4 regions of the Pantoea dispersa genome follow, and region 1 is predicted to be linked to each of the others. Evidence: riboswitches for the same ligand, from Rfam matches in the RefSeq annotation. Region 1 holds a riboswitch; each other region holds the start of a gene.

Region 1 (7,090 bases):
CAACACGCGCGCCATCGACTGGCGGCTGCGTCATGACATCGCCACCCTGAAACGCGTGAAAAATCAGCCGGGAGTCAACGGCGTGAAAAACATCGTCGCCGTCAGCTCCGGTAAAGGTGGCGTGGGCAAATCCAGCACCGCCGTGAATATGGCGCTGGCGCTGGCGGCCGAAGGCGCGCGCGTCGGTATTCTCGATGCGGATATTTACGGCCCGTCGATCCCGGACATGCTCGGCACCGAAAAGCAGCGCCCCACCTCGCCGGATGGCACGCACATGGCACCGATCATGGCGCACGGTCTGGCAACCAACTCTATCGGCTATCTGGTGACTGACGATAACGCCATGGTGTGGCGCGGACCGATGGCCAGCAAGGCGCTGATGCAGCTGCTGAACGAAACGCTGTGGCCGGATCTCGATTACCTGATTCTGGATATGCCGCCGGGCACCGGTGACATTCAGCTGACGCTGGCGCAGAACGTGCCGGTGACCGGTGCGCTGGTGGTGACCACGCCGCAGGACATTGCGCTGATTGATGCACGCAAGGGCATGGTGATGTTCGAAAAAGTCAGCGTGCCGGTGCTGGGCGTGGTGGAAAACATGAGCATGCACATCTGCAGCGAATGCGGGCATCACGAGCCAATCTTTGGTACCGGCGGTGCGCAGAAGCTGGCTGAGGATTATCACACCCGCCTGCTGGCTCAGCTGCCGCTGCACATTAATCTGCGCGAAGATCTCGACGACGGTGAACCGACCGTGATTCGCCGTCCGGAGAGTGAATTCACCGCGCTGTATCGTGAACTTGCGGGCCGGGTTGCCGCCCAGCTTTACTGGCAGGGTGAGGTGATTCCGGGCGACATCGCCTTCCGCGCGGTTTAAGCCTTAGCTGCCGCTGGTGCGTGACGCCAGCGGCAGGTGCATCAACACGTACTGGCCCTGTTCACTCTCTCCCAGCGCTTCGCGCTGCCAGCCGTGCTGCTGATAAAACTGCAGCGCCGCTTCGTTCTGTAGCAGACATTTCAGCGCGCCGGTGGAGGTAAAACGCTGCTGCACCGCGTTCAGCAGCGCATTGCCGACGCCCTGGCCCTGAAAGGCCGGATCAACATACAAACTGTGCAAAAAATTATCGTTGTCCATTACGCCAGCAAAGCCTGCGCGGTGGCCGTCGATCTCCGCCACCAGTACCGTTTCACCGGGAATAATCGCGTCGAAATCTTCCAGCTGCCAGTCGTCGCCGGCCAGCCATGTCCAGTTATGACGGCGCGCCGCGAGATAAAGCGTGCGTAGAAAAGGGCGGTCGGCTTCTTCAAAAAGACGAATTTTCACTTCCAGACTCCATGACGAGTAAGCGGGCACGTTTTGTAGCGGCGTTGCGCACGCAGTTGAATCGTGCAGCAAAGATGATTGAATGTTTATAAAAAAATAGCAGTTGCCGCGCGCGAAGATAAAGCCTGTTAACTCTGCGGCTTTTCTGTGTAGAATGCCGCGGCAAGCCGCATCAAATCTGGCGTCGGCACTTTGATAGCTTTTGATTATCTGATTGATAACGTCTGCATATTAGAAGTTGGCCCGAAAATTATGTAGCCTGCATCACATCTTTTTAACGGAGGTCACCCATGTCTATCATCAATACCAAAATCAAACCGTTCAAAAACGCTGCATTCAAAAACGGCGAATTCATCGACGTAACCGAGAAAGACGTTGAAGGTAAATGGAGTGTTTTCTTCTTCTACCCGGCTGACTTCACCTTCGTATGCCCGACTGAACTGGGTGACGTGGCAGACCACTACGAAGAGTTCCAGAAACTGGGCGTAGACATCTACTCCGTTTCAACTGACACGCACTTTACCCACAAAGCCTGGCACGGTTCTTCAGACACCATCGCGAAAATTCAGTATGCGATGATCGGCGACCCGACCGGTGCTCTGACCCGTAACTTCGAAATCATGCGTGAAGCAGAAGGTCTGGCTGACCGCGGTACCTTCATCGTTGACCCGGAAGGCATCATCCAGGCCATCGAAATCACTGCAGAAGGCATCGGCCGTGACGCATCTGACCTGCTGCGTAAAGTGAAAGCGGCTCAGTACGTGGCTTCTCACCCAGGTGAAGTTTGCCCGGCTAAATGGAAAGAAGGCGACGCAACGCTGGCTCCATCACTGGACCTGGTTGGCAAAATCTAAGTCACCTACGCCCTTTGATCTTTCTTCCATCGGGTGCTGCGGCACCCGATTTTCTTCACAGGAACTCACTATGCTCGACACCAATTTAAAAACCCAGCTCAAGGCCTACCTTGAGAAACTAACGAAACCGGTTGAGTTGATTGCCACACTGGACGATGGCGCAAAATCCGCAGAGATCCGTACTCTGCTGACCGATATCGCGAGTCTGTCTGATAAAGTCAGCTTCCGTGAAGAGAACGATCAACCGGTACGTAAGCCATCATTCCTGATTACTAACCCAGGCAGCCACAGCGGTCCGCGCTTTGCCGGTTCGCCAATGGGCCACGAATTTACCTCACTGGTGCTGGCACTGCTGCAGACCGGTGGACATCCGTCGAAAGAGGCGCAGAGCCTGCTGGATCAGGTTGTTGCGCTGGACAGCGACCTGCATTTCGAAACCTATTACTCTCTGTCGTGCCACAACTGTCCTGACGTGGTACAGGCGCTGAACCTGATGGCGGTGCTCAATCCACGCATCCGTCATACCGCCATCGACGGTGGCATGTTCCAGAACGAGATCACCGAACGCAACGTCATGGGCGTGCCGGCGGTTTACCTCAACGGCAAAGAGTTCGGTCAGGGTCGCATGAGCCTGGCAGAAATCGTCGGTAAGGTAGACACCAACGCGGATAAGCGTGCGGCTGAAGAGCTGAACAAGCGTGATGCCTATGAAGTGCTGATCGTCGGCAGCGGCCCGGCGGGCGCTGCGGCGGCCATCTACTCGGCGCGTAAAGGCATCCGTACCGGCCTGATGGGCGAGCGCTTTGGCGGCCAGGTGCTGGACACCGTTGACATTGAAAACTACATCTCCGTGCCGAAAACCGAAGGGGCCAAGCTCGCCGGTTCCCTGCGTGCGCACGTTGATGACTATGACGTGGACGTGATCGACACCCAGAGCGCCATCAAGCTGATTCCGGCAGCCAAAGAGGGTGGCCTGCACGCCATCGAAACCGCTTCCGGCGCAGTGCTGAAATCACGCAGCATCATCATTGCTACCGGCGCACGCTGGCGCAACATGGGCGTTCCGGGCGAAGAGCAGTATCGCACCAAAGGTGTAACCTACTGCCCGCACTGTGACGGCCCGCTGTTTAAAGGCAAACGCACGGCGGTGATCGGCGGCGGTAACTCCGGCGTTGAAGCGGCCATCGATCTGGCCGGTATTGTCGAGCACGTCACGCTGCTGGAGTTCGCCAGCGAAATGCGCGCCGATAAAGTGCTGCAGGATAAACTGCGCAGCCTGAAAAACGTCGATGTGATCCTCAACGCGCAGACCACCGAAGTGAAAGGCGACGGCAGTAAAGTTACCGGTCTGACCTACATCGACCGCAATAACCAGACCAGCCACGAACTGGCGCTGAGCGGTATCTTCGTCCAGATTGGTCTGCTGCCTAACACCAACTGGCTGGAAGGCGCGGTAGAGCGCAACCGCATGGGCGAGATCCTGATCGACGCCAAAGGCGAAACCAGCCTGAAAGGCGTATTTGCCGCCGGCGACTGCACCACGGTGCCGTACAAGCAGATCATCATTGCCAGCGGGGAAGGGGCCAAAGCGTCACTGAGCGCGTTTGATTACCTGATCCGCACCAAACCGGCTGAATAAGTTTTGCGATAGCCACGCAAGCGCCCTGCAACCTGTGTTGCGGGGCTTTTTTTTATCCCAGCCAGCGACGCGCCTGTTCATCGCTGATATCGCGATAATAAATTTTATGGATGCGCTCGCCGCAGCGTTTGCATTCGGCTTCGAGGTACGTGGAGTACCGGTAACGGCCGCCGGGGGCAACGGCGCCTTGACGGGAAATGGTGATATTGTGCCAGTGGTGCGCGTGCGGAAGAAAACTGAATAAAGTCATTAGCGATTCCGGGTGAAGGTGAAACAGCGGTCTTCAAATCCGGAGGGGAATTAGGCCGCGTTATGCCGCCGGCCGATTTGATATTAATCAAGTTGCGCGCTTTCTTCTGTTTATTTCCCGCCTACTGCCCCGGCAGATTAAATTAACTATCCTGATGAATTTTCGGTATTTTGGGGAAATTGATCTCCATCGATTTGTTTATATTTTCCTGATGATCAAAAAATCATGAAAATTGATGGCGCACGTATTTTTGCTCTTCGTTGTCCGGCAAAAAAAGCGCACCCGCCGCAGGATTTACAACTTTAAGCTGACCCTTTATGCTGTGAAGGCACGTCTGACACGGACGTGCATGACTCGGGGTGCCCTTCTTTGTGAAGGCTGAGAAATACCCGTAATACCTGATCTGGATAATGCCAGCGTAGGGAAGTCAGATGCCTGACCGCATTCGCCTTCCTGATTGCCGGTTGGGAGCCTTATGACACAGCCTGACCCTCTTTCCCCGGCGCAACTCGCGCACTCTCTGCAACTGCTGCGGCAGCAGGCACCGCTGGTGCACTGTATGACTAACGACGTGGTGCAAACTTTTACTGCCAACGTGCTGCTGGCACTGCAGGCTTCGCCCGCGATGGTGATTGATGGCGATGAAGCGGCGCAGTTTGCCGGTTTCGCCGATGCACTGCTGATTAACGTTGGCACCTTAACCCGCGAGCGTCGTGATGCGATGCTGGCGGCGGTACATGCCGCTAACCAGGCCGGCACACCGTGGACGCTCGATCCGGTGGCGGTAGGCGCGCTAACCCTGCGTACGGAATTCTGTCAGCAGCTGCTGAGCCTGCGACCGGCGGCCATTCGCGGCAACGCTTCAGAGATTCTCGCCTTAGCCCAGCAGGCCACGGGCGGACGCGGTGTGGATAGCGTGCATCAGGCCGATGCCGCACTGAACGCCGCGCAGCAGCTGGCGCAACGCTGCACGACCCTTGTCGCGGTAACCGGCGAAGTCGATTACGTCACCGATGGCCGCCAGACGCTGGCGATTCCCGGCGGCAGCCCGCTGATGACGCGCGTGGTCGGCACCGGTTGTGCGCTATCCGCCGTCGTCGCGGCGTGCAGCAGCCTGCCGGGTGAGCGCATCCAGCACGTGGCAGCGGCCTGCCGCGTAATGTCACTGGCGGGAGAGCAGGCCGCGCGCAGCGTGGCAGGGCCCGGCAGCTTCGTCGCCGCTTTTCTCGATGCGCTGTGGACGCTGGAGGTGGCGGCATGAAACGTATCAATGCATTGACCATTGCCGGCACCGACCCCAGCGGCGGCGCAGGTATCCAGGCCGATCTGAAAGCGTTTTCCGCGCTCGGCGCGTACGGCACCAGCGTGATTACCGCACTGGTGGCACAGAACACCCGCGGCGTGCAGTCGGTGTATCGCATCGAACCGGCATTTGTCGCGGCGCAGCTCGACTCGGTGCTGGACGACGTGCGCATTGACGCCGCCAAAATCGGTATGCTGGCGGAGACGGCGATCGTCGAGGTGGTGGCAGAGAAGCTGAAACGAGCCAGCCTGCCGTTTGTGGTGCTGGATACGGTGATGATTGCCAAAAGCGGCGATGCGCTGCTGTCGCCCGATGCGGTAGCCAGCATTCGTGAATGTCTGTTGCCGCAGGTATCACTGATCACGCCCAACCTGCCGGAAGCCGCGGCGCTGCTGGGTTGCCGCATGGCGCAGGACGAGGCGAGTATGCTGCAGCAGGGCGATGCGCTGCTGGAACTGGGCTGCGAAGCAGTGCTGATGAAGGGCGGTCATCTCAGCGATGCGGAAAGCCCGGACTGGCTGATCACCCGTGCCGGCCGCCAGCGCTTTACCGCACCGCGCGTTAACACCCGTCATACGCACGGCACCGGCTGCACGCTGTCGGCGGCGCTGGCGGCATTGCGACCGCGCCATGTGGACTGGGCGGGCACCGTAGCGGAAGCCAAGGCCTGGCTGCAGCAGGCGCTGCTGCACGCCGATTCGCTTGAGGTCGGCCATGGCATTGGGCCGGTGCATCATTTCCATCAGTGGTGGTAGGGCGTAACGCCAGATTGCCGATTTTTCACTGCGTATCCGTCTGAAAAATGGAGTCAGCAATTTGCCAGCCTGGCGCGTTTCGGTCCAGGCTGTGGGGGGCGAATCGGCAGGTGCCGGTTCTTTTCCAGCCATTTATCAGGAGCGAACATGACGGACATCGTACAGTTATTGGGTAAAGAGGCGGATACGCTTCTTCAACATCGCTGCATGACCATTCCAGCGGACAGCCTTTATTTGCCGGGCGCGGATTATGTCGATCGCGTGATGATTGATAACAATCGTTCTCCTGCGGTACTGCGCAATATGCAGACGCTCTACAACACCGGCCGTCTGGCGGGTACCGGCTATCTGTCGATTCTGCCGGTGGATCAGGGCGTGGAACACTCTGCCGGCGCCTCGTTCGCTGCCAATCCGGCCTATTTCGACCCGAAGAATATCGTCGAGCTGGCGATTGAAGCCGGCTGTAACTGTGTGGCATCAACCTATGGCGTGCTGGCCTCCGTGTCACGTCGCTACGCGCACCGCATTCCGTTTATGGTCAAGCTGAACCATAACGAAACCCTGAGCTATCCCACGCAGTATGACCAGACGCTGTACGCCAGCGTCGAGCAGGCATTCAACATGGGCGCGGTTGCGGTCGGCGCCACCATCTATTTTGGTTCTGAGCAGTCGCGCCGGCAGATCGAGGAAATTGCAGCGGCCTTCGAGCGCGCGCACGAGCTGGGCATGGTGACGGTGCTGTGGGCCTATCTGCGCAACAACGATTTCAAGAAGGATGGGGTGGATTATCACGCCAGCGCCGATTTGACCGGTCAGGCTAACCATCTGGCGGCCACCATTGGTGCCGACATTGTGAAGCAGAAAATGGCGGAGAATAACGGCGGCTATAACGCGGTGAAGTTTGGCCACACCGATGAGCGCGTGTACAGCAAGCTGACCAGTGAGAATCCGATCGATCTGGTGCG
Region 2 (7,090 bases), on a different replicon from region 1:
GCGTATCGCCGCCGCGTGCAGATGATTTTTCAGCATCCGGATGCGTCACTCAATCCGCGCATGACCGTCGGCGAAATTATCGCCCGTCCGCTGCGGCTGTATGGACTGCCACCGGGAGAAAGCGAGGCGCAGGCGGTGGCGCGTCTGCTGCAGGAAGTGCGGCTGCCCGCGGAATTTGCCAGCCGCTATCCGCACGCGCTCTCGGGTGGGCAAAAACAGCGCGTGGTGATTGCGCGCGCCTTCGCTAACCCGCCGGACCTGGTGATTTGCGATGAAATCACGGCGGCGCTGGATGTGTCGGTGCAGGCCACCATCATCGAGCTGCTGCTGGAGCTGCGCCGTCGCTACGGCACGGCGTATCTGTTCATCACCCACGATCTCAATCTCATCCGCCAGATCGCTCATCGCGTGGCGGTGATGTATCGCGGCGATGTGGTGGAAGTGCTGCCCGGCGAGAATATGCGGGCGCAGGCACAGCATCCTTACACCCGTGCACTGCTTGATGCCGTGCACATCCCTGATCTAACCCAATCCGTGGCATAACGAGAAGCGCATGAACCCTGAAGAGTTAATTCATCACATCGATCGTGAATACTGCCTCGCTTTCCTGGCAAAAATGGTGCAGCACAAAAGTTACAGTGCCACCGAGGGCGAGCGCGAATTAGCCCGCTATATGGCACAACAGATGGCGCAGCTGGGGCTGGAGACTGAACTGCAGCCGGTGGCCGGCGATCGGCTGAACGCGATTGGGCGGCTGGCCGGCAGCGGAGGCGGCCACAGCCTGCTGTTCAACGGTCATCTTGATACTAACCCGGTCACCGAAGGCTGGACCGTCGATCCCTGGGCGGGAAAAATTGACGATCAGTTTATTTACGGTATCGGCGTTTCTAACATGAAAGCGGGCGATGCCGCCTATTTCTGCGCGCTGAAGACGTTGATTGATGCCGGCGTGAAGCTCAGGGGCGACGTGATCCTCACTTACGTGGTCGGCGAGTTACAGGGCGGCATCGGTACGCTGGCGGCGATTGAGCAGGGCGTACGCGCCGACTATTTCATCAATGCCGAACCCACGGATTTACAGGCGCTGACCATGCATGCCGGCTCGCTGATGTTCACCATTGAACTGACCGGCGATACGCGCCATCTGTCAAAGCGTGAGGAGGCGGTCGACGCGATTGCGGCGGCGGTCGAACTGATTCCGCAGATCAATAACATCACCTTCAGCGGAGCGAAAAGCGCAGAACACCGCAAAATTAACCGTGGTCATATTGGCACCGTACACGGTGCGCTGGGGCGTGATTTGCAGGAGTGGCGGCCGCCGCAGGTCGCGGATTTTGTCCGCCTGAAAGGCTCCGCCCGCTTTGCGCCGGGGCAAACGGTGGACGGCGTGCTGGCCGACCTGCAGGCCCTGCTGGATGCACTGTGCCAGCGCTATCCGGGCCTGCAGGCGCAGCTGTTCGATGACGGCCTGCGCGATAAACCCACCATGCTGCCGTTTGAGGTGTCGCCGGAATCGCCAATCGTTAAAGCGGTTAATCGCGGCTGGCAGACTGTGCGCGGCACGCCGCAGCCTACTGGGGTGATTACGCCGCCCGCCTTCTACGGTACCGATGCGGCGCACCTGTATCAGCATGCAGGCATGGAGGGCATCGTGTGCGGACCCGGCGGCAAGTACAACACCATGCCGGACGAGCGCGTTGAGATCAGTGAATTTCTCGATATGGTGCGCATCTATTTGCTGGCAATCCTCGACATCTGCCAGCCGGTTGAACCTGCGTCATGATCGCCGACGCGCTGTCACGGCTGCGCAGCGCCATGCGCGCCGCCGACATTGAGGTGATGCTGATCGATCATGGCGAACTGCTGGCATGGTTAACCGGTTATACCGTGTCGGAAACGCGTTATCGTGCCTGTCTGGTGCCGTTGCAGGACGAACCGTGGATGGTGTTGCGCCAGCTGGATGCCGCGCCGTGCCGCGCGCAGTCACCGCAGCTGGCGATTGACGCGTACCGCGATGAAGACGATCCGTGGCTGGCGGTGGCGCAAAGCCTGACGCGGCGCGGCTATCAGCGGGCGCGGCTGGGCGCGGATTATGCATCCTACGGCATGACGGTGCATAGCTGGCAGCAGCTGGCGCGCCATCTGCCCGGGGTGCGCTGGTGTGATGTCAGCGGCATCAGCGACCGGTTGCGCAGCGTTAAATTTCAGGCTGAAATCGCCAGCTTACGCCAGGCCGCCAGCATTGCCGATGCCACGCTGGCCCAGCTGAGTGCGCAGGTGCAGGGCGGCTGGCGCGTGCGTGATGTCGCCGCGCTGGCGGCGGCACAATTTCTGCGACTCGGTGCTGACAGCGGTGAAACCGGACCGATTGTTATCGCCAGCGGCGACAGCGGATTTTTGCATGCCAGCGGCCATGAGCAGCGTCTGCAAGCGGGCGATGTGCTGCACGTTGAGCTGATCCCAAAAGTGCGGCACTACAGCGCGCGCCTGATGCGTCCGCTGATTGTCGGTGAAATCTCTGCGGCGCGCGCGGCGCTGGCACAACAGCTGATCGCCATTCAGGATCGCCAGCTGCAGGCGATGAAGCCGGGCGTTGCGGCCTGCACGGTGGATGCCGTCGCGCGTGAGGCGGTGCTCAGCGCCGGGCTGCGTGAGGATTACAGCAACATCACCGGTTATGCGCTGGGTCTGTATACGCGCACCCCGCGTCCGAGCGATTTCAGCTGCTGTTTTCATCCTCAGGCGCCGTGGTTACTGGAGGAAAACATGGTGTTTCACATGTATATTTCAGCGCAGGGCCTCGCCTTCAGTGAAACCGTGCGCGTCACGGCACAGGGCGCAGAGCGACTCACCACGCTGCCGCGCCAGCCGTTTACGCTGCCGGCTAACAATTAACAGGATGATGTACAGTGCAGGACGTTGAATTAATCGATTTGGCTGCCACCTTGCCGGGCCTGATGTTTGATCTGAAATACGCCACCGCCGATAACATCGCCGGGTATGCCATTTATCGCGACGCGCAGGCGTTGCTGCATCCGGATGCCGCCGCCGCGCTGCGCCGCAGCAGTGACATCGCCCGGCTGGCGGGGTTCCGCCTGCTGGTGCTGGACGCGTATCGTCCGCAGCAGGCGCAGTGGCACTTGTGGGATGCCTGTCCCGACGCGGATTATGTGGTGCCACCGGCGCGGGGCTCGAATCACAGCCGTGGCGTGGCGATCGATGTGACGCTGGTGGATGAGGCGGGCAACATTCTGGAGATGGGGACCGGGTTTGACGACATGTCTGCTGAGTCGCACCCGTTCCATCCCAACGTGCCGCAGCAGGCGCAGCGCCATCGCCTGTTGCTGAACGCCATCATGCTCGGCGGCGGTTTTGTCGGCATGCCCACCGAATGGTGGCACTTTGAACTGCCGGATGCGCAAAACTATCCGCTGCTCAGCGATCGCTTTGCCTGCGTCAGCCGGGCTGATCGCGCTCCTGTGAGTGATATTGCGCGTTAATAATCGCGTTGCTGAAGCGAGGGGGTTCTGCGCCTTCCCGCCTTGACACGCCCTCCGTTCCGACCCCAGAATGCAGCTTGTTCCAAGGGGTGCCCTGTTAGAGGGCTGAGATTCTACCCGCGCGGCTGTCACGGCCGGCAACGTAGTGACCCTCTGAACCTGATCCGGCTAATACCGGCGTAGGGATGTGGAACCGGGGTCACTGCACGCCCTCATTCCCTCTTTGCGCCTTTCTGCGAATCCTGCGCATTTCTCAGGCCCTGGCAGGCCGTTATGCCGCAGTCCAAAGAGGGCACCTTCATGACCGAAGCGTCAATCATCGCCGCGCTGCTGGCGTTTATGCAGCGCCAGGAAACCACGGAAGCGGATTTCAACCAGCTGGCGCTGCAGCTGTTCGCGTGGCAATTCGAACACAATCTTCCCTACGCCCGTTTCGCCCGCCAGCGCGGCCGCACGCCGCTGACGGTAAAACAGTGGCGGCAGATTCCGGCGGTGCCGATTACGGCGTTTAAAGATCTGACGCTGAGCTGCCGTCCGGTGGCGGAGATTCCCCACATCTTTATGACCAGCGGCACCACGGGGACCGGCCGGGGGCGCAGCTATCACCCGACGCTGGCGGTTTACGATCGCTCGATGCTGATCAATTTCCGCCAGCGCTTTATGGCCGGACATCCGCGCCTGCCGATGGCGATCCTGTTTCCGCACAGCAGCGAGCTGCCGCACTCTTCGCTGGCCCATTATCTGACGCTGGCGATGCAAGAATGTGGCACGCCAGACAGCGAAGTGATGGTGGATGCGCAGGGGCTGAAACTGCCGCGTCTGATCGCCGCGCTGGAGCAGGCGCAGGCCAGCGGCCAACCCTATGCCCTGCTGGGTGCCAGCTACAGTTTTGTCCATCTGCTGGACGAACTGGCGCGTCAGCAGCGGCGTTTCAGGCTGCCGCCGGGCAGCCGCATCCTCGACACCGGGGGTTTTAAGGGCCAGTCGCGTGAAGTTGCGGCGGAGGCGTTTTATAGCGCGCTGCAGCAGACGCTCGGCGTGCCGCGTTCGCACTGCATCAATATGTACGGCATGACTGAACTCAGCACCCAGTTTTACGATGCCGGCAATGAAATCTGCCCGCCGGTGAAATCCGGACCGCACTGGATCCGCACGCGCGTGGTCAACCCGCTGACCGGTGCGGACGTGCCGGAAGGTGAGACAGGCGTACTGGTGCATCACGATCTCGCCCATTTCAATTCTGTTTCCGCGATTCTGACCGAAGATGCCGGCGTGATGGTGCCCGGCGGTTTTCAGTTGCTGGGCCGCGTCGCGGGCGCGGATGCCAAAGGCTGCTCGCTGGCGATGGAATCGTTTCTCGCTGCCGCGCAGGCGCGGGCATGAAAGTGTATGCCGGCCATCTGCCGGGCATCCGCCACAGCGAGGTGGCGTGGCACAGCCTGCACTTTGGCCAGCAGGGCAGCACGCTGGAAGTGTGCGTGCCGGTGCTGTCCGAGGCGCAGATTGCCACGCTGGCGGCCAGCGTACGCGATAACGCGCGCCGCTACCTGCACACCCTGAGCGTAGCGCGCATCACCGCGTTGATTGATGAAGCCATCGCGCGCCTGCTTGACCGTTCGCACCCGTTGCGCCAGCAGGCGGAGCGGTTGCTGCCGCTGGTTACCGGCTATGACGCCGGGATGCTGCGGCTCGGTTTAACCGGCTATCTCAAAACCTTCCGTGAACCGCAGCTGCGGCGTTTTCTGGCGGAGGATTTCGGCAACGTGCAGATGCTGGACGATTTTCAGCCGCGGCCAAAAGGCGGCTTTGCCCGCGCGTTTGGTCCACAGCTGTTGCTGCAGGTCTGGGCCGGCAATGTGCCGGGTTTGCCGCTGTGGAGCCTGATTGCCGGCCTGCTGGTGAAGGCGGGAAGCGTGGGCAAAGTGGCGAGCGCTGAGCCGCTGATGGCGGGCTGGTTCGCCCAGCTGCTGGCGGAGATCGATCCGCAGCTGGGCGACTGTCTGGCCGTTGTATGGTGGCAGGGCGGTGATGAACGCACTGAGCAGCAGTGGTTCCGCGAGGCAGACGTGGTGATGGCTTATGGCGGAGAAGCCGCGCTGACGGCGATGCAGCGGCGTCTGCCGCCAGCCACGCGCTTTCTGCCGCACGGCCACAAAATCAGTTTTGGCATGGTGGCGCGCTCGGCGCTGGACGTGCGGCGCGGTACGGCGCTGGCGCGTCAGGTGGCTTACGATGTGATGCGCTATGACCAGGCTGGCTGTTACTCGCCGCAGGCGCTGTTTATTGAGCGCGGCGGCCGGGTGACGCCGCAGGAGTTTGCTACTTACCTCGCCCATGAACTTGCCGCGCTGGCACAGCGCTATCCGCGCGCGACGCTAACGCTGGGTGAAAGTCAGGCTGTGGCCGCGTGGCGCAACGCGGAGGAAATGCATGCGCTGAGCGGTGACCGCACGCTGTACGGCGATGAGCACGATGCCTGGGCGGTGGTGTACGTCGACAAGCCGGAGCCGTTACAACCGGGCGCGCTCGGACGTACGCTGAAGGTGATTGCCGTGGATACGCTGGAGGAGACGGTAAACTGGGTGGCCGCGCAGCGCGCGTATCTGCAAAGCGTTGGCCTCGCGGCCGCGCCCGAGGTGCTGTTTCGGCTGGCGGCGCAGCTCGGTGCGGCGGGCGTCACGCGCATCACGGCGCTGGGTAACATGACTTCACCGGAGGCGGGCTGGCATCACGATGGCCGTTTTAGCCTGCTGGATCTGGTCACCCTGTGCGAAATCGAACAGGCGGCGGAAACCGCCGCTGAACACTATGCGCCCTATCTTGACTGAGCTGGCGTGGAGAAACGCAATGAAATTCAGCAATCACACCGTGCTGGTGACCGGCGCCAGCCGCGGTATTGGCGCCGCCATTGCCCAGGCCTTTGCCGCCGAAGGCGCATTTGTCGTGGTCAACTATTTACGTAATCACGACGCCGCTGCGCAGGTGGTGGCGGCCTGTGAAGCACAGGGCGGGGGGGCACTGGCGATTGCCGCCGATGTGACCTGTGCCGCACAGGTAGCCGATATGATGCAGCAGATCGAGGCCGCTACCGGCCGACTGGATGTGGTGGTGAACAATGCCTTCGCACCTTATCGCTTCGATCCGGACCAGCGCCAGCGCTTCTGGGAAACGTCCTGGTCCGCTTACCAGACGCAGTTTGATGGCGCAGTGAACGCCTGCTACAACATGTGTCAGGCGGCCTTGCCGCTGATGCGCCGCCGCGCGCGCGGCAGTATCATCAATCTGGTGAGTGATTTAATCGCCCGGCCAGCGGTGGCTTATCACGACTATATCACCGCAAAAGCCGCGCTGACGGGCTTTAGCCGGACGCTGGCGGCTGAGCTGGGGGCGCTGGGTATTCGGGTGAACTGCGTGGCGCCGGGACTGGTGTATCCCACCGATGCCAGTCAGCATACGCCAGAAGCGGTACGCCATGCGCTGACAGCGCAAACGCCGCTCGGTCGACTGGCGCGCGCTGCGGATATCACCGGGCCGGTGCTGTTTCTGGCATCAGCATGGAGCGAATTTGTCACCGGCCAGACGCTGTATGT
Region 3 (7,090 bases), on a different replicon from region 1:
TCACCACCCCAATCGGTGCCAGCACCACCGCCATCTGCAGGCCGGCGAAAAACTGCGGCAGCGCAGCCGGCCAGCGCACGCGCCAGAAAATTCGCCAGCGCGAGGGATACAGCGTTTGCGCCAGCTCCAGCCAGCCGGCAGGCGTACGGCATAAACCGTCGAACAGCGACAGGCACAGCGGGAAAAACAAAATCAGCGCCGCCACCACGACTTTTGACGCGATGCCAAAACCCAGCCACAGCACCAGTAGCGGGGCCAGCGCAAATACCGGGATGGTCTGGCTGGCTGTCACCAGCGGAAACAGCACCCGACGCAGTAGCGGGCTGGAGGCCATCAGTACCGCCAGCACCACGCCGCCGCCGACGCCCAGCAGCAGCGCCAGCACAATCTCCGCCAGCGTAAACATTGCGTGATGCGCGAGCAGCTGCCGCTTTTGCCACAGAGCCTCCAGCACCGCATGCGGTGCCGGCAGCAAAAATGCCGGTACGCCGTTGTGCCGCGCCAGCAGCCACACGCCCAGCACCACCGCGATCAGGTAGATACCACTACTCAGCTTTTTCATAGGAATTCAGTCGGGAAAAGAGTTCGGCCTGCGCCTGCAGCAGTCCGGCATCATTGAGCGCGCGCGGCACCGTACCTGCCGGCACAGCCCAGTGCGTCACCTGCAGCGGCTGGCCGTGCAACAGCCGAATGTCATCGGCCATACGGCAGGCTTCCAGCGGATCGTGCGTCACCAGCAGCACCGTTTTGCGGCGCAACAGCGTCGCGGTCAGCGTTTGCAGCTGGTGTTTAGTCATCACATCCAGCGTGGCGAACGGCTCATCCATCAGCACCAGCTCGCGCTGCGCATACAGCGTGCGCGCCAGCGCGACCCGCTGCCGCATACCACCTGAGAGCTGTGAGGGCGCGGCTTGCGCCTCGTCTTCCAGTCCCACCTGTGCCAGCAAATGGTGCGCCCGCACGCGGTCCGGCTTCGCACCGCTCAGACGCGCCGTCAGCATCACATTCTCCAGCACCGTTAGCCACGGATAGAGCAGATCCTGCTGCCCCATCCATGCCACGTGCTGCGCAATACCGCTCAGGCTGCCCTGCTGCGGCTGCACTAAGCCGGCCACCAGACGCAGCAGCGTACTTTTACCAATGCCGCTGCAGCCCAGTAACACCGTGGTCTTGCCGCCACGCAGTTGCAGATTGAGCCGATGGCACAGCTGTTTTTCGCCCCAGGCAAAGCTCACCTGGTCAAAGCGGATGTCCTGCGTCATGGCCGCCGCGCCGCCAGAATCGCCAGCTGATTGAAGCCGCGCTGCGCCAGCGCGCTGGCCGCCTGCGCCGCCCGGATGCCGCTGGCACACACCAGTACGATGCGGCGATCCGCCGGTGGCTGCCAGGCGTCCAGTTCGTGCGGCAATACGCGCTCAACCCGATCGGCCACGCTGGCGGGCGCCTCTTCGCAGCTGCGCAGCTCCACAATGCAGTCTCCGGGCTGTAACAGGTGAGCATCAATAAACGGCACGCCGGGCTGGGCCGGTTCCTGTGCCGCATCAAAGCGGAACGAACGAAAGTGCCAGCTGACGAAGTCACAGTTGACCATGCAACCGAGCGGTGAGGGTTGCAGGCCGAGCAGTATGCTGAGCGCCATCTGCGCCTGCATCGCCCCCAGCGCCGCCACGGCTGGCCCTATCACGCCGGCGGTGTTGCAGTTAGCTGCGGAAGCAGGCAGCTGCGGAAACAGCGCACGATAACTCGGTGCGCCGCCGCAAAAACCGCCAGCATAGCCCTGACGACCCAGCACCGAGGCGCTGATCAGCGGTATGCCCGCCTGGAAACAGGCATCAGACAGTTGGTAAGTCACCGCGAAGTTATCGGCGGCATCAATCACCAGATCGCACTCCGCCAGCGCCTGCGCGATATTGCTGGCACTCAGCGCCTCGGGCACCGCTTCGATTTGCACCTCAGGATTGCGCTGATGCAAAGCCTGCTGCGCCGCCACAGCTTTGCTGCGACCCACATCCTGCAGGGTGAACAGCGTCTGGCGATGCAGGTTATGCAGCGCGACCTGATCGTCATCGTACAGACACAGCTGACCGACGCCCGCGCCCGTCAGCTGAGGCAGCAGCGTGGCGGCCAGCCCACCGGCACCGGCTACCAGCACGCGGGCGCGAGCCAGTTTCTGCTGCCCGACGACGCCAATTTCCGGCAGCATCATCTGGCGTTGGTAGCGTTCCATTGCGAGCTCCTTAGTTCAGGTTAGCGAGGCCGAAGATCGGCGTTGAGGCCACGGCCATATCACGCTTCTCCATCAGCCCGGCCTCGCGCGCGCCCTGCCCGGCGGCGATCGCCTGGCTGAACGCGCGCGCCATCGCCACCGGATCGCCCGCTTTCGCCACAGCGGTATTGAGCAGGATGGCATCGAAGCCCATCTCCATCGCCTGCGCTGCCTGTGACGGCGCGCCGATGCCAGCATCAATGATCAGTGGAATATCGCTGAACCAGGCACGCATCGCCCGCAGCCCGTCAATATTTCGCAATCCCTGGCCGGAGCCGATGGGCGCGCCCCACGGCATCAGCAGTTCACAGCCAGCGGCCAGCAGTTTTTCACCGACTATCAGATCCTCCGTGGTGTAGGGAAACACCAGGAAGCCGTCGGCGCACAAAATGCGTGCCGCTTCGACCAGCGCGAACGGATCGGGCTGCAGCGTGTCGGCATGACCAATCACTTCCAGCTTGATCCACGGCGTGTTAAACAACTCGCGCGCCATGTGCGCGGTGGTGACGGCCTCTTTGACCGTGTGGCAGCCAGCGGTATTGGGCAGCACGCGCATATTCAGGCCCGTCAGCAGCTCGCGAAAAGCCGCGCCCGCCGTGCCTTCGCGGCGCAGGCTGACAGTGATAATTTCACTGCCGGATGCGGCGATCGCCTGCTGCAAAATCGCCGGTGAAGGGTAGCCTGCGGTGCCGAGCAGCAAGCGTGACTGCGGCGTAAAATCGTAAAACATCGCTCAGCCTCCCTGCATCGGTGACAGGACTTCCAGCTGCCAGCCTTCCTGTAACTGCAGGCTGGCATACTGACTTTTCGGCACAAAATCGCCATTGCAGGCGGTGGCAACACAGGCCGCATCGATTTGCTGTTCGATCAGCAATTCGCTGAGGCTGGTGGCCTCAGTGCTGATGGTGCGGCCGTTAAGCTGAATATTCATGGCTAACCTCCCCGGACAGGCGCTGCATCAGCTGTTCTGCCATCATTGGTGCCAGCAGAAAACCGTGACGATACATGCCGTTAAGATAAAAAATACCGTTGTGATAGTGGATTTCCGGCAGATTAGCCGGCCATGCCGGACGCAGACCGCTGCCGCTTTCGATGACGCGCGCTTCCGCCAGCGCCGGGTGCAGGGTGTAGGCCGCGCTGAGCAGTTCCATCATGGCGCGCGCGCTGATAGCGCTGGCATCGTCGCTTTCGATCATGGTGGCGCCGAGCATGAAGTGGCCGTCGCGACGCGGCACCAGATAACAGGGAAAACGCGGATGGAGCAGACGAATCGGCCGGGAAAATGACACCTCATGACTCTGCAGGATCAGCATTTCCCCGCGCACCGCGCGCAGGCCGGAGAGCTGCGCTCTGGCATGGATACCGCGACAGTCGATGATCCGGCCCGATGGCTGGCGCGCATCAAAGCGGACGCCGCGCTGCAGCAGTTTGTCACGCAGTTCAGCCAGCGCACGGCGCGGATCGAGATGTGCTTCGCGCGGGAAAAACAGTCCGCGCGCAAACCGGTTTTCCAGCGCCGGTTCAAGCGACGCCGGATCAACCCATTGATGCGCCGTCGTCATGCGCGCGAAGCGGTTTAACTCCGGGTTATCACGCGGCGGTGCCAGCACTAACGTACCCTGATGCACCACGCTGCTGACGCGCGTTTGCCACCAGGCCGCAGCATGCTGGCCGAGGGTAATCACCTCCGCTGGCGCGCTTTCTGCTTCACACCACGGCGCCAGCATGCCACCGGCAAACCACGAGGCAGGCTGACGCGCTTCATCATCAATGACCTCGACGGTTTCGCCGCGCTCAGCCAGCAGCGTGGCGACACAAATCCCGGACACGCCGCTACCGAGCACGCTCCAGCGGCTCATGAATCACGTTCCGGTAAATAATCTGGGAAATTCACATCGGCCTCTCAGTGATAACTGAGACCCGCAGATACAGGTGAAGGGAATCGACGCCAGCGATCGGGCTCGCCTTTGCGCCAGACGGCTTTGCACATGAAGCCGTCAGTCTTCCTACGCCAGTATCAACTGGGTCAGGTTCAAAGGGTCGCTAAGCCGCGCAGTGCGCTATTAGCCTCTCAGTCTCTCAGGCGAGACTCCCCCGACGCGTCTATTTGTATTGCAGGCGCTGGCTGGCGTCAAGCAGCACGTTAACCGCGCTGCCCGCGTTGTGGATCAAAATTGCAACATATGGTATACCAGACGGATAGCGGGCAGATGATAAAAAAGACTTTTTTATTATTCACTTATAAATTTTTCAGCTAATCATGGAAGCATTATGAATAAGTTTCGTGTGGCTTTTATTAAAGCAGGATGGCATCAGGCGATCGTGAACAACGCGCTGGTAGGATTTGAGCAGGAACTGGCAGAACAAGGCGTCGAAAATACTTTAAAAAGCTATGACGTACCCGGCGCGTTTGAAATGCCGCTGCTGGCCAAACGCCTGGCCGAAACCGGCAAATTTGATGCGATTGTCTGCGCCGCGCTGGTGGTCGACGGTGGCATCTATCGCCATGACTTTGTCGCGCAGGCCGTCGTCGATGGCCTGATGAATGTGCAGCTCACCACCAATGTTCCGGTGTTTTCGGTATCACTCACTCCGCACAATTTTCAGCCGGTCGACGCGATTGAAGCGTTTTATACCGAACATTTCATTAAAAAAGGCAAAGAAGCCGCCCGCGCCGCTCTGATGATTCACCAGCTTCAGATCGACTGAACCTCAAACGGATTGTTAGCGTTTCCCACTTTTAACAATCCGTTTTCTGCAGTGTGCTCCCTCTTACCACTCGCCTCTTGCTTACTTAAAGCAGCACCGTCAATGCCATTGCAAGTTATTCGGGATATCTTTAAAATCGGATAACCTAAATAACCTTGCGGGAGTTAACTGATGGTTAGCGATAAAGATCAAACCGGGGTTTCTGCACTGACGGGTACTCCGCAGGAGATTCAGGGGCGACTGTCAAAATCACATGCCAGTCACGTTGTTGCCATTACTTTCGACCATCCAAGCGATGCGCTGACGCTGCGCAACCTGTCAGAAAATCTTTCCGCAATCGCTTCATCCATGTTTGCAATTTTTCAACAGCGGCAGCGGCAGGAATCGCTGGAGCAACTGGCCATTGCGATGTTACCGCGCGTGCCAGCTTCGCCTCATTTACTCAAAGAAGCGGCGATGTTGCTAGAGGCGCGCAATGCCGTGCTGGAGAGCGGAAACTGGCTCAGCGCCGCAGAAGTGGCGCAACTGGCAGGGTTGAGTTCCACAAATCCGAGCGCTCAGCCGAATAAATGGAAAAAAAGCGGTCAGATATTTGCCATCAATCACAATGGGATAGATTATTTCCCCGATTATGGCCTGGATCGCGACACGCACTTTCGCCCGATTAAACCACTGGCTCAGATACTCAGGATTTTTGCCGGACACAAAGACAGTTGGGCTATTGCATTGTGGTTTCTGTCGAATAACAGTTTCCTTGCGGGCAAACGGCCACAGGATCTACTGCTAACCGAAGCGCAACGCGTCATCGACGCCGCTCTGGATGAAATGGAAGGAATAACGCATGGATAAGCGCAGCACTGCGGCGCAACCTGATGATTTATCAACTTTGCCTGTTATTACTGCCGAAGAAGGTGCGCCATTGCCAGGCGCTTTACTTCAGCTGTCATTTATTACGCTTTCAGCAGGAAGCATTCTGCACCGGGTCCATCTGTCGCATTATGCCGCCAACCAGTTTAATCCTGGAGTGAAAGGGAATGCCCGCTTCAGTCCAATAAAAACCAGACATGGGCAGCCAATACCGACTCTATACGGCGGTTCGACCAGAGACTGCGCATTAATGGAAACAGTATTTCATGACGTGCCTTTCGCACCCGGTCTTAAGACGCTGGATAAGAATAAATTACATTATCAACTTCATTCCTGTCTTAAAGTTAATGAAGATATGCTGCTGATCGACCTGAGCAGCATCGCATTGCGCAAGTTAGGTATCACGCGTAAGCAGCTTATCGATACAGAAAAACATCACTATCCCCTCACCCGACGCTGGGCAGCCGCTCTGCATCATCAGAGCGAATCAGCGCAGGGCCTTTCATGGATATCCCGTCAGGATGATTCAGCGCGGGCAGTGATGTTATTTGGCGATCGAATTTCACCTGGCATGCTGACGCCACTTAATAAATCATTAAGCCTGATTGATGATTCCGATACTTATGGCGAGGTTTTACATCTCGCATCGCGATTAGGTGTGTTTATCATTGCAGCAAAATAAACCATGATGCTATCCGGCGATGGATAAAAGAGAAAAGTGGACGAATAAGAATTTAAAAATGAAATGGTTTAAAATTTCGCCAGCACTCCAGCTGGCGAAATCCTGAGTAGCGGTGAAATTAACGGCTGACTTCGTGACCAATCAGGCCGCCGATAGCTGCGCCGCCGAGGGTACCGAAGGTGCTGCCGCCGGTCAGAACAGCGCCGCCGACCGCACCTACACCAGCGCCAATGGCGGTGTTGCGGCCACGATGAGACATACCACAAGCCGTTACAGAAAAGGCTAAAACCAATACCACTGCGATATTAAAGCTGCGTTTTAAAACCATCAAAATCCTCATTACCATTAATTCTAATGGAATGTAATAGTGTTAACTTTGTTTGTTGTTTAGCCGCCAAATACCTAGCGTAGCGTGCTTATCCTGGAGGCAAATTTAAGGGGCTTTGCATTTTTGTGGAAGGTAAAAATTCCTATTTTATGCCGGACCTGTCAGGTACTGGTTATTATTCGTTCCTTAAGCCAAATAAAAAGGCATGGCGTGAAGGTTCACGCCATGCCTCGCTGAC
Region 4 (7,090 bases), 1.8 Mb from region 1:
TGCTGTGCAGCTCGTTTTCCAAAACCCTGGCGCCCGGCTTGCGCGTGGGCTGGGTCGCGCCGGGACGCTATCGCGATCGCGTACTGCACATGAAATATATTGGCACCGGTTCGACGGCAACGCAGCCGCAGTATGCGGTCGCAGAGTTTATTCGTCAGGGCCATTACCTGCCGCATTTGCGCCGCATGCGCCATGTGTATCAGCGTAACTATGAGACGTTTAGCTGCTGGGTGCGCCACTATTTTCCCTGCGGCATTTGCGTCTCGCGGCCGCAAGGCAGTTTCCTGATGTGGATTGAGCTGCCGGAAGCCTTCGATGCGGTGCGGCTGAATGCGGAGCTGCGGGAGCTGAAAATCCAGGTGGCGGTCGGTTCGCTGTTTTCGGCGGCGGGTAAATATCGCAACTGTCTGCGCCTCAATTATGGTCTGCCAATGAATGAGCAAACCGAGCAGGCGATTGCCAGCCTCGGCGCAGCTGTGGAGCGTGCCATGCAGGCCTGCAGTGCGGAAACGCGCCATATCACCTCCCTGACAGAATAACGGTGGAAAGGCAGGGCCGGACAGAGAGTCGGGGAAGCCAGCCCTGGCCCGCTGCAAGCGACAGCGGGCAGGCTCACTTTAGCGATTGTCCCCGGTCGCGCCAGCCCTGACTGCTGCCGTTTGCGCGCCGTATTCGCGGATTTTTACCGCCGTTGCAGTCAGTTACAACGCTTTTGCGACATGCTCTGGGGATTCTACCAGCGCCAGCAGCTGGCGGGTGGCCGCCTGCCAGTCTTCCGCCTGGGTAATCGCGCTGACCACGGCAATGCTGCCGACACCGGTCGCCAGCACCTCCGGCACGCGTGCCAGCGAAATGCCGCCAATCGCCACGGTGGGAATATGCTGCAGCCGCGCCAGATGGCGCTTCAGCTCGGCAATGCCCTGCGGCGCAGAGGGCATCTCTTTGGTTTGTGTCGGAAAGATGTGGCCGAGCGCAATATAGGACGGACGCAGCGCCAGCGCGCGATCCAGCTCGGCGTCATCGTGTGTCGACAGACCCAGGCGTAAGCCGGCGTGGCGGATAGCGTCCAGGTCGGCCACATCCAGATCTTCCTGACCAAGATGCACACCATAGGCGTTGTACTTAATCGCTAAACGCCAGTAATCGTTGATAAACAGCCGCGCGCCGTACTGTTTGCCCAGGGCGATGGCATCGCGTACCGCGGCTTCAATCTGGCGATCATCGCCATCTTTGATGCGCAGCTGGAGGGTGCGCACGCCGGCTGCCAGCAGGCGTTCAATCCACAACACGCTGTCGACAACCGGATAGAGCCCCAGTTTTGGCGCGGTGGCAGGGAAGGCTTCAGTCATCATTTTTCCTCTTTCAGGGCATCGGCGGCGTGATACAGCTCGCCGCCACGGCTACGGAAGGCATCGGACATTTGCGCCATGCCCAGCGCTATCGGCTGGGCTTCAGTCTGCTGACGGGCGGCAAATTCGCGCACTTCCTGGGTGATTTTCATTGAACAGAATTTGGGGCCGCACATGGAACAGAAGTGGGCCACTTTGCCGGATTCCTGCGGCAGGGTTTCGTCGTGATAGGCCCGCGCGGTATGTGGATCGAGCGCCAGATTAAACTGATCTTCCCAGCGGAACTCGAAGCGAGCTTTCGACATGGCGTTGTCGCGGATCTGCGCGCCGGGATGGCCTTTAGCCAGATCGGCAGCGTGCGCCGCGATCTTGTAGGTAATCAGCCCCTGCTTAACATCCTCTTTATTCGGCAGGCCAAGGTGCTCTTTCGGCGTGACGTAGCACAACATCGCGCAGCCAAACCAGCCGATCATGGCGGCGCCAATCCCGGAGGTGAAATGATCGTAGCCCGGCGCGATATCGGTCGTCAGCGGGCCCAGCGTATAAAACGGCGCTTCATGGCAGTGTTCCAGCTGCTCGGTCATATTGCGGCGGATCATCTGCATCGGCACGTGACCGGGGCCTTCAATCATGACCTGCACATCATATTGCCAGGCGATTTGCGTCAGCTCGCCTAAGGTACGCAGTTCGGCAAACTGGGCTTCGTCGTTGGCGTCCTGAATCGAGCCGGGACGTAAACCATCACCGAGCGACAGCGCGACATCATAGGCGGCGCAGATTTCACAGATTTCGCGGAAATGCTGGTAGAGGAAGTTTTCCTGATGATGTGACAGGCACCACTTCGCCATGATTGAGCCGCCGCGCGACACGATGCCGGTCAGCCGTTGTGCGGTCATCGGCACATAGCGCAGCAGCACGCCCGCGTGAATGGTGAAGTAATCAACACCCTGCTCAGCCTGTTCCAGCAGGGTATCGCGGAAAATGTCCCAGTTAAGATCTTCTGCAATACCGTTGACCTTTTCCAGCGCCTGATAGATTGGCACCGTGCCGATCGGCACCGGACTGTTGCGCAAAATCCACTCGCGCGTTTCATGGATATAGCGGCCGGTCGACAGATCCATCACGGTATCTGCCCCCCAGCGCGTGGCCCACACCAGTTTTTCCACTTCCTCTTCAATCGACGAACTTACCGCCGAGTTGCCGATGTTGGCGTTGACCTTCACCAGAAAATTACGGCCGATGATCATCGGCTCCGATTCCGGGTGATTGATGTTGGCAGGAATGATGGCGCGGCCGCTGGCCACTTCGGCGCGCACGAATTCGGCGCTGATATTCTCCGGCAGCTGCGCACCAAAGCCGTGACCGGCGTGCTGCTGCAATAGCGTTTTACTGCGGATACGCTCACGTCCCATGTTTTCGCGCAGCGCGATGAACTCCATCTCCGGCGTGATAATGCCCTGACGCGCATAGTGCAGTTGCGTGACGCGGCGACCCGCTTTGGCCCGGCGCGGCAGCGGGAGGTGTTCAAAACGCAGATGATCCAGCCCGTCATCTGCCAGCCGCTGCTGACTGTAGCTTGAGCTGAGTGCGCTGATGGTTTCGCTGTCGTTGCGTTCGGCGATCCAGCCGGCGCGCAATTTTGCCAGACCCTGATGCACATTGATGGTCGCGTGGGGATCGCCATAGGCACCGGCGGTGTCATACACTGGCACCGGTTCATTTTCTGCGTATTGCGGATGATCTTTGCTGCCGCCGGTGTGCGTCGGGCTGAGCTGAATTTCGCGCATCGGGACGCGGATATCCGCGCGGCTGCCGCTGATCCAGATACGTTTGGAGTTAGGGAAGGCGGTTCCCTGGAGCGAATCGATAAATTTTTGCGCCTGCGCGCGTTGTTCACGACGTGAGGTTTTAGCATCAGACATAGCAAGTTTCCTGAAAACAAGGGGAAGCTGCTTGTCCGGAGTCCGGAAGGAGTAACAGAAACGGTGCGGGCGCCTGACTGCACCGTGCTGATCACATCTACTCTTGTTCCCTTCGCAGGTACTAACCTGATCAGGTTCCGCGGATCCCGAATTAACGGTCTCAGCCCCTAAGGGCACTCCGACAAGTTTACGTTTTACGCGATAAGCGACTTTACTGACTGCTGCACGCTGCGCTTATATCGCAAAGTTTGATTGTGGATTGTCGTTAAAAAGACAATAAAAAAGCCCATTCAGCATAAAAGGGCTTTTCCTGAATAACAAGTCTTTTACAACTGCAGCGGTTCAGGCCGGACGAGCAATGGTGCTGTCATTGGCCACCGGCGGGCGCGCCAGCTGGTTATCCCAGGCGAGCTGAATCAGTTTGTCTTCCAGCGTAAAGCGTGACTCCAGCGCTTCGCCCACTTCTGACAGCGCCTGCTGGAAATCCACGCAGTTGTCGTCATTAATGGCCTGCTGCAGATGGCTGTCATACAGTTGCATCAGCCGTTCAGTATTGCCTTCCAGCGCCGGATAGATCTGCGCCGCCGCAATCATCGGGCTGTCGCCGGACATCTCGCTGATGATGCGCTCGTAAACGCTGAAGTGGCCGGTAGAGAGATAGTCCACCAGACGATGGCAAAACGCATCCAGCGCCTGTTCATCCAGCGCGGTCAGCGCTTCTTTGTTCGGCTTCATGCCAATTAACTCGTAATAGGTGACGAGCAGCTGTCGACGGGCGCGCAACCATGAGTCGACTAATTCATTACCGCCACCTACACGCTCGGTCAGGTTATCTAACTGGGTAAGCATACGGGGCTCCAGGTGAGTTATAGTTGTTTATTACACACTTAACATCAGGATTTCAGCGTGCTATTTGACGCTAAGGACAACGATTAAGATGCAACGTGAGATCTCAAGCGTAGACGCTGGCTGGTGGATTGTCAGCTCCGCGCAGAAACTTTGGTTGCCGCAAGGTGAGTTGCCGCATGGCTTATCCGGCGAGTTTGGCCTGACCGGCAGCAGCGGCAGAGTGATTGGCGAGTGGCAGGGCGAAAACGTCTGGCTGGTATGCGAAGCGCGTCCGGACAATATGGCCTCGGTGCGCCAGCTGATTGACGAAGATGTCGGTCTGTTTCAGCTCGCCGGGCGCGGCGTGCAGCTGGCAGAGTTCTACCGTTCGCATCGCTGGTGCGGCTATTGCGGCCATGAAATGCAGCACAGCAAGCGCGAATTCGCCTGCCTGTGCAGCCATTGCCGCGAGCGCTACTATCCGCAAATCGCCCCCTGCATCATTGTGGCGATTCGTCGCGGTGAGGAGATTCTGCTGGCAAACCATGCGCGCCATCGCAACAGCATCTACACCGTGCTGGCCGGTTTTGTCGAAGTCGGCGAAACGCTGGAGCAGGCGGTGGCCCGCGAGGTGATGGAAGAGAGTAACGTGCGGGTAAAAAATGTGCGTTACGTGACCTCGCAGCCGTGGCCGTTCCCGCACTCGCTGATGATGGCGTTCATGGCGGAGTACGATGGCGGCGAGCTGCAGCACGATGGTAAAGAGCTGCTGGATGCTGGCTGGTATCGCTACGACGATCTGCCCCTGTTGCCGCCGCCGGGCACCGTGGCGCGCCGGCTGATTGAAGATACGGTTGCGCTGTGTCGCGCCAGCGCGGCGTGAAAATGCTACACTGCCGGCCTTAGCATGAGAGAGCCCATTATGAGTGAACTGAAGAACGATCGTTATCTGCGCGCCCTGTTACGCCAGCCGGTGGATATCACCCCGGTATGGATGATGCGACAAGCCGGGCGTTACCTGCCGGAATACAAAGCCACGCGCGCTGAGGCCGGTGATTTTATGTCGCTGTGTAAGAACGCGGAGCTGGCGTGCGAAGTCACCCTGCAGCCGCTGCGCCGCTATGCGCTGGATGCCGCGATCCTCTTCAGCGACATCCTCACCATTCCGGATGCGATGGGCCTGGGACTCTACTTTGAGACCGGCGAAGGCCCGCGTTTCTCCCATCCAATCACCTGTCGTGCCGATGTGGATAAACTGCCGGTGCCGGATCCAGAGCAGGAGCTGGGTTACGTGATGAATGCGGTGCGCACCATCCGTCACAACCTCAAAGGCGAAGTGCCGCTGATCGGTTTCTCCGGCAGCCCGTGGACGCTGGCAACCTACATGGTAGAAGGCGGCAGCAGCAAGGCTTTCACCAAAATCAAGAAGATGATGTACGCCGAGCCGCAGACGCTGCACGCACTGCTGGATAAGCTGGCAGAGAGCGTGATCCTTTACCTCAACGCGCAGATTAAAGCGGGTGCGCAGTCGGTGATGGTGTTTGATACGTGGGGCGGCGTGCTGACCGGGCGCGACTATCGCGAGTTCTCGCTCTATTACATGCACAAAATCGTCGACAGCGTACTGCATGAGAACGAAGGAAGACGCGTGCCCATCACCCTGTTTACCAAGGGCGGCGGCCAGTGGCTGGAAGAGATGGCCGCCACTGGCTGTGATGCGCTGGGCCTTGACTGGACCACCGATATTGGCGAAGCGCGGCGCCGCGTGGGCGATAAGGTCGCGCTGCAGGGCAACATGGATCCGTCTATGCTGTATGCACCCCCTGCACGAATTGAGCAGGAAGTGGCGGGGATTCTGGAAGGCTTTGGCGCAGGCGAAGGTCACGTCTTCAACCTCGGTCACGGGATTCATCAGGATGTTCCGCCAGAGCACGCTGGCGCGTTTGTGGAGGCGGTGCATCGGCTATCACGACCATATCATCAGGGATAAGCATGGATTTAGCCGCACTACGACAGCAACAGGTACAGCTCGCCGCCAGCGTGGTGCGGCAGGATGATTTTGACGTACTGCCGCCGCGCTTCATTGGCGGCGCCGATGTTGGTTTTGAACAGGGCGGCGAGGTAACGCGTGCCGCCCTGGTGATCCTCGAATACCCTTCATTAACGCTGGTGGAGCATCGCATCGCGCGTGTCGCGACCACCATGCCTTATATCCCCGGTTTTCTCTCGTTTCGCGAAATTCCAGCCCTGCAGGCGGCGTGGCAGCAATTGTCGCAGCGGCCCGATCTGCTGTTCGTCGACGGCCATGGCATCTCTCATCCGCGCCGGCTGGGCGTTGCCGCGCATTTCGGCTCGCTGCTGGATGTGCCGACTATCGGCGTAGCGAAAAAGCGCCTGTGCGGCCGTTTCGCTGAGCTGGATGCGGCACCGGGCAGTCGTCAGCCGCTGATGGATAAAGGCGAGCAGATTGCCTGGGTGTGGCGCAGCAAGACGCGCTGCAACCCGCTGTTTGTCTCAACCGGCCACCGCGTCAGCCTCGACAGCGCCCTGTACTGGGTTGAAGCCTGCATGGCCGGCTACCGCTTGCCGGAGCCAACGCGCTGGGCTGATGCCGTGGCATCTGGCCGTCCCGCTTTTGTGAAGTGGCAAAATGCGCGCTAACGCTGTTTGTGCGCGGCTTTTGCGGTACACTGCCGCCAGCTAATCTACCGAGAGTAAGTTTGATGTTACAGAACCCCGTCCATTTGCGTCTGGCGAAGCTGGAAAGCTGGCAGCACATGACCTTTATGGCCTGTCTGTGCGAGCGGATGTTCCCCAATTACTGGGCCTTCTGTCAGCAGACCGAGTTTGCCGATCCGCAGCTCTATCGCCGCATTCTCGACCTGGTGTGGGAAAGCCTGACGGTGAAGGATGCCAAAATCAATTTCGACAGCCAGCTGGAGAAACTGGAAGCGGCGATCCCAAACGGTGACGACTTTGACGTTTACGGCG

Evidence for each region. Region 1 has a riboswitch for thiamine pyrophosphate ahead of thiM (hydroxyethylthiazole kinase). Riboswitches for the same ligand answer to the same signal wherever they lie in the genome.
Region 2: another riboswitch for thiamine pyrophosphate. It lies ahead of K7H94_RS19190 (LuxE/PaaK family acyltransferase); the one in region 1 lies ahead of thiM (hydroxyethylthiazole kinase).
Region 3: another riboswitch for thiamine pyrophosphate. It lies ahead of K7H94_RS21390 (FAD-dependent oxidoreductase); the one in region 1 lies ahead of thiM (hydroxyethylthiazole kinase).
Region 4: another riboswitch for thiamine pyrophosphate. It lies ahead of thiC (phosphomethylpyrimidine synthase ThiC); the one in region 1 lies ahead of thiM (hydroxyethylthiazole kinase).

Annotation. Positions count from the first base shown of each region.
Region 1 covers NZ_CP082346.1:1,460,841-1,467,930, forward strand. The annotation lists gene apbC (iron-sulfur cluster carrier protein ApbC) at 1-877, shown strand, start outside; gene K7H94_RS06715 (GNAT family N-acetyltransferase) at 881-1,324, opposite strand; gene ahpC (alkyl hydroperoxide reductase subunit C) at 1,615-2,178, shown strand; gene ahpF (alkyl hydroperoxide reductase subunit F) at 2,249-3,817, shown strand; gene K7H94_RS06730 (hypothetical protein) at 3,870-4,067, opposite strand; TPP riboswitch at 4,413-4,509, shown strand; gene thiM (hydroxyethylthiazole kinase) at 4,543-5,328, shown strand; gene thiD (bifunctional hydroxymethylpyrimidine kinase/phosphomethylpyrimidine kinase) at 5,325-6,125, shown strand; gene fbaB (class I fructose-bisphosphate aldolase) at 6,273-7,090, shown strand, end outside.
Region 2 covers NZ_CP082347.1:89,752-96,841, forward strand. The annotation lists gene K7H94_RS19170 (dipeptide ABC transporter ATP-binding protein) at 1-543, shown strand, start outside; gene K7H94_RS19175 (M20 family metallopeptidase) at 554-1,783, shown strand; gene K7H94_RS19180 (M24 family metallopeptidase) at 1,780-2,895, shown strand; gene ddpX (D-alanyl-D-alanine dipeptidase) at 2,910-3,500, shown strand; TPP riboswitch at 3,576-3,705, shown strand; gene K7H94_RS19190 (LuxE/PaaK family acyltransferase) at 3,801-4,883, shown strand; gene K7H94_RS19195 (acyl-CoA reductase) at 4,880-6,328, shown strand; gene K7H94_RS19200 (SDR family oxidoreductase) at 6,348-7,090, shown strand, end outside.
Region 3 covers NZ_CP082347.1:571,331-578,420, forward strand. The annotation lists gene K7H94_RS21365 (ABC transporter permease) at 1-562, opposite strand, end outside; partial or broken gene K7H94_RS21370 (ABC transporter ATP-binding protein) at 546-1,184, opposite strand; gene K7H94_RS21375 (HesA/MoeB/ThiF family protein) at 1,259-2,227, opposite strand; gene K7H94_RS21380 (thiazole synthase) at 2,238-2,996, opposite strand; gene thiS (sulfur carrier protein ThiS) at 3,000-3,197, opposite strand; gene K7H94_RS21390 (FAD-dependent oxidoreductase) at 3,181-4,125, opposite strand; TPP riboswitch at 4,253-4,372, opposite strand; gene K7H94_RS21395 (6,7-dimethyl-8-ribityllumazine synthase) at 4,538-4,975, shown strand; gene K7H94_RS21400 (hypothetical protein) at 5,147-5,824, shown strand; gene K7H94_RS21405 (RES family NAD+ phosphorylase) at 5,817-6,524, shown strand; gene K7H94_RS21410 (glycine zipper 2TM domain-containing protein) at 6,643-6,852, opposite strand.
Region 4 covers NZ_CP082346.1:3,694,701-3,701,790, reverse strand. The annotation lists gene K7H94_RS17285 (aminotransferase-like domain-containing protein) at 1-539, shown strand, start outside; gene thiE (thiamine phosphate synthase) at 702-1,349, opposite strand; gene thiC (phosphomethylpyrimidine synthase ThiC) at 1,349-3,271, opposite strand; TPP riboswitch at 3,362-3,462, opposite strand; gene K7H94_RS17270 (Rsd/AlgQ family anti-sigma factor) at 3,614-4,120, opposite strand; gene nudC (NAD(+) diphosphatase) at 4,209-4,982, shown strand; gene hemE (uroporphyrinogen decarboxylase) at 5,022-6,089, shown strand; gene nfi (deoxyribonuclease V) at 6,092-6,760, shown strand; gene K7H94_RS17250 (YjaG family protein) at 6,823-7,090, shown strand, end outside.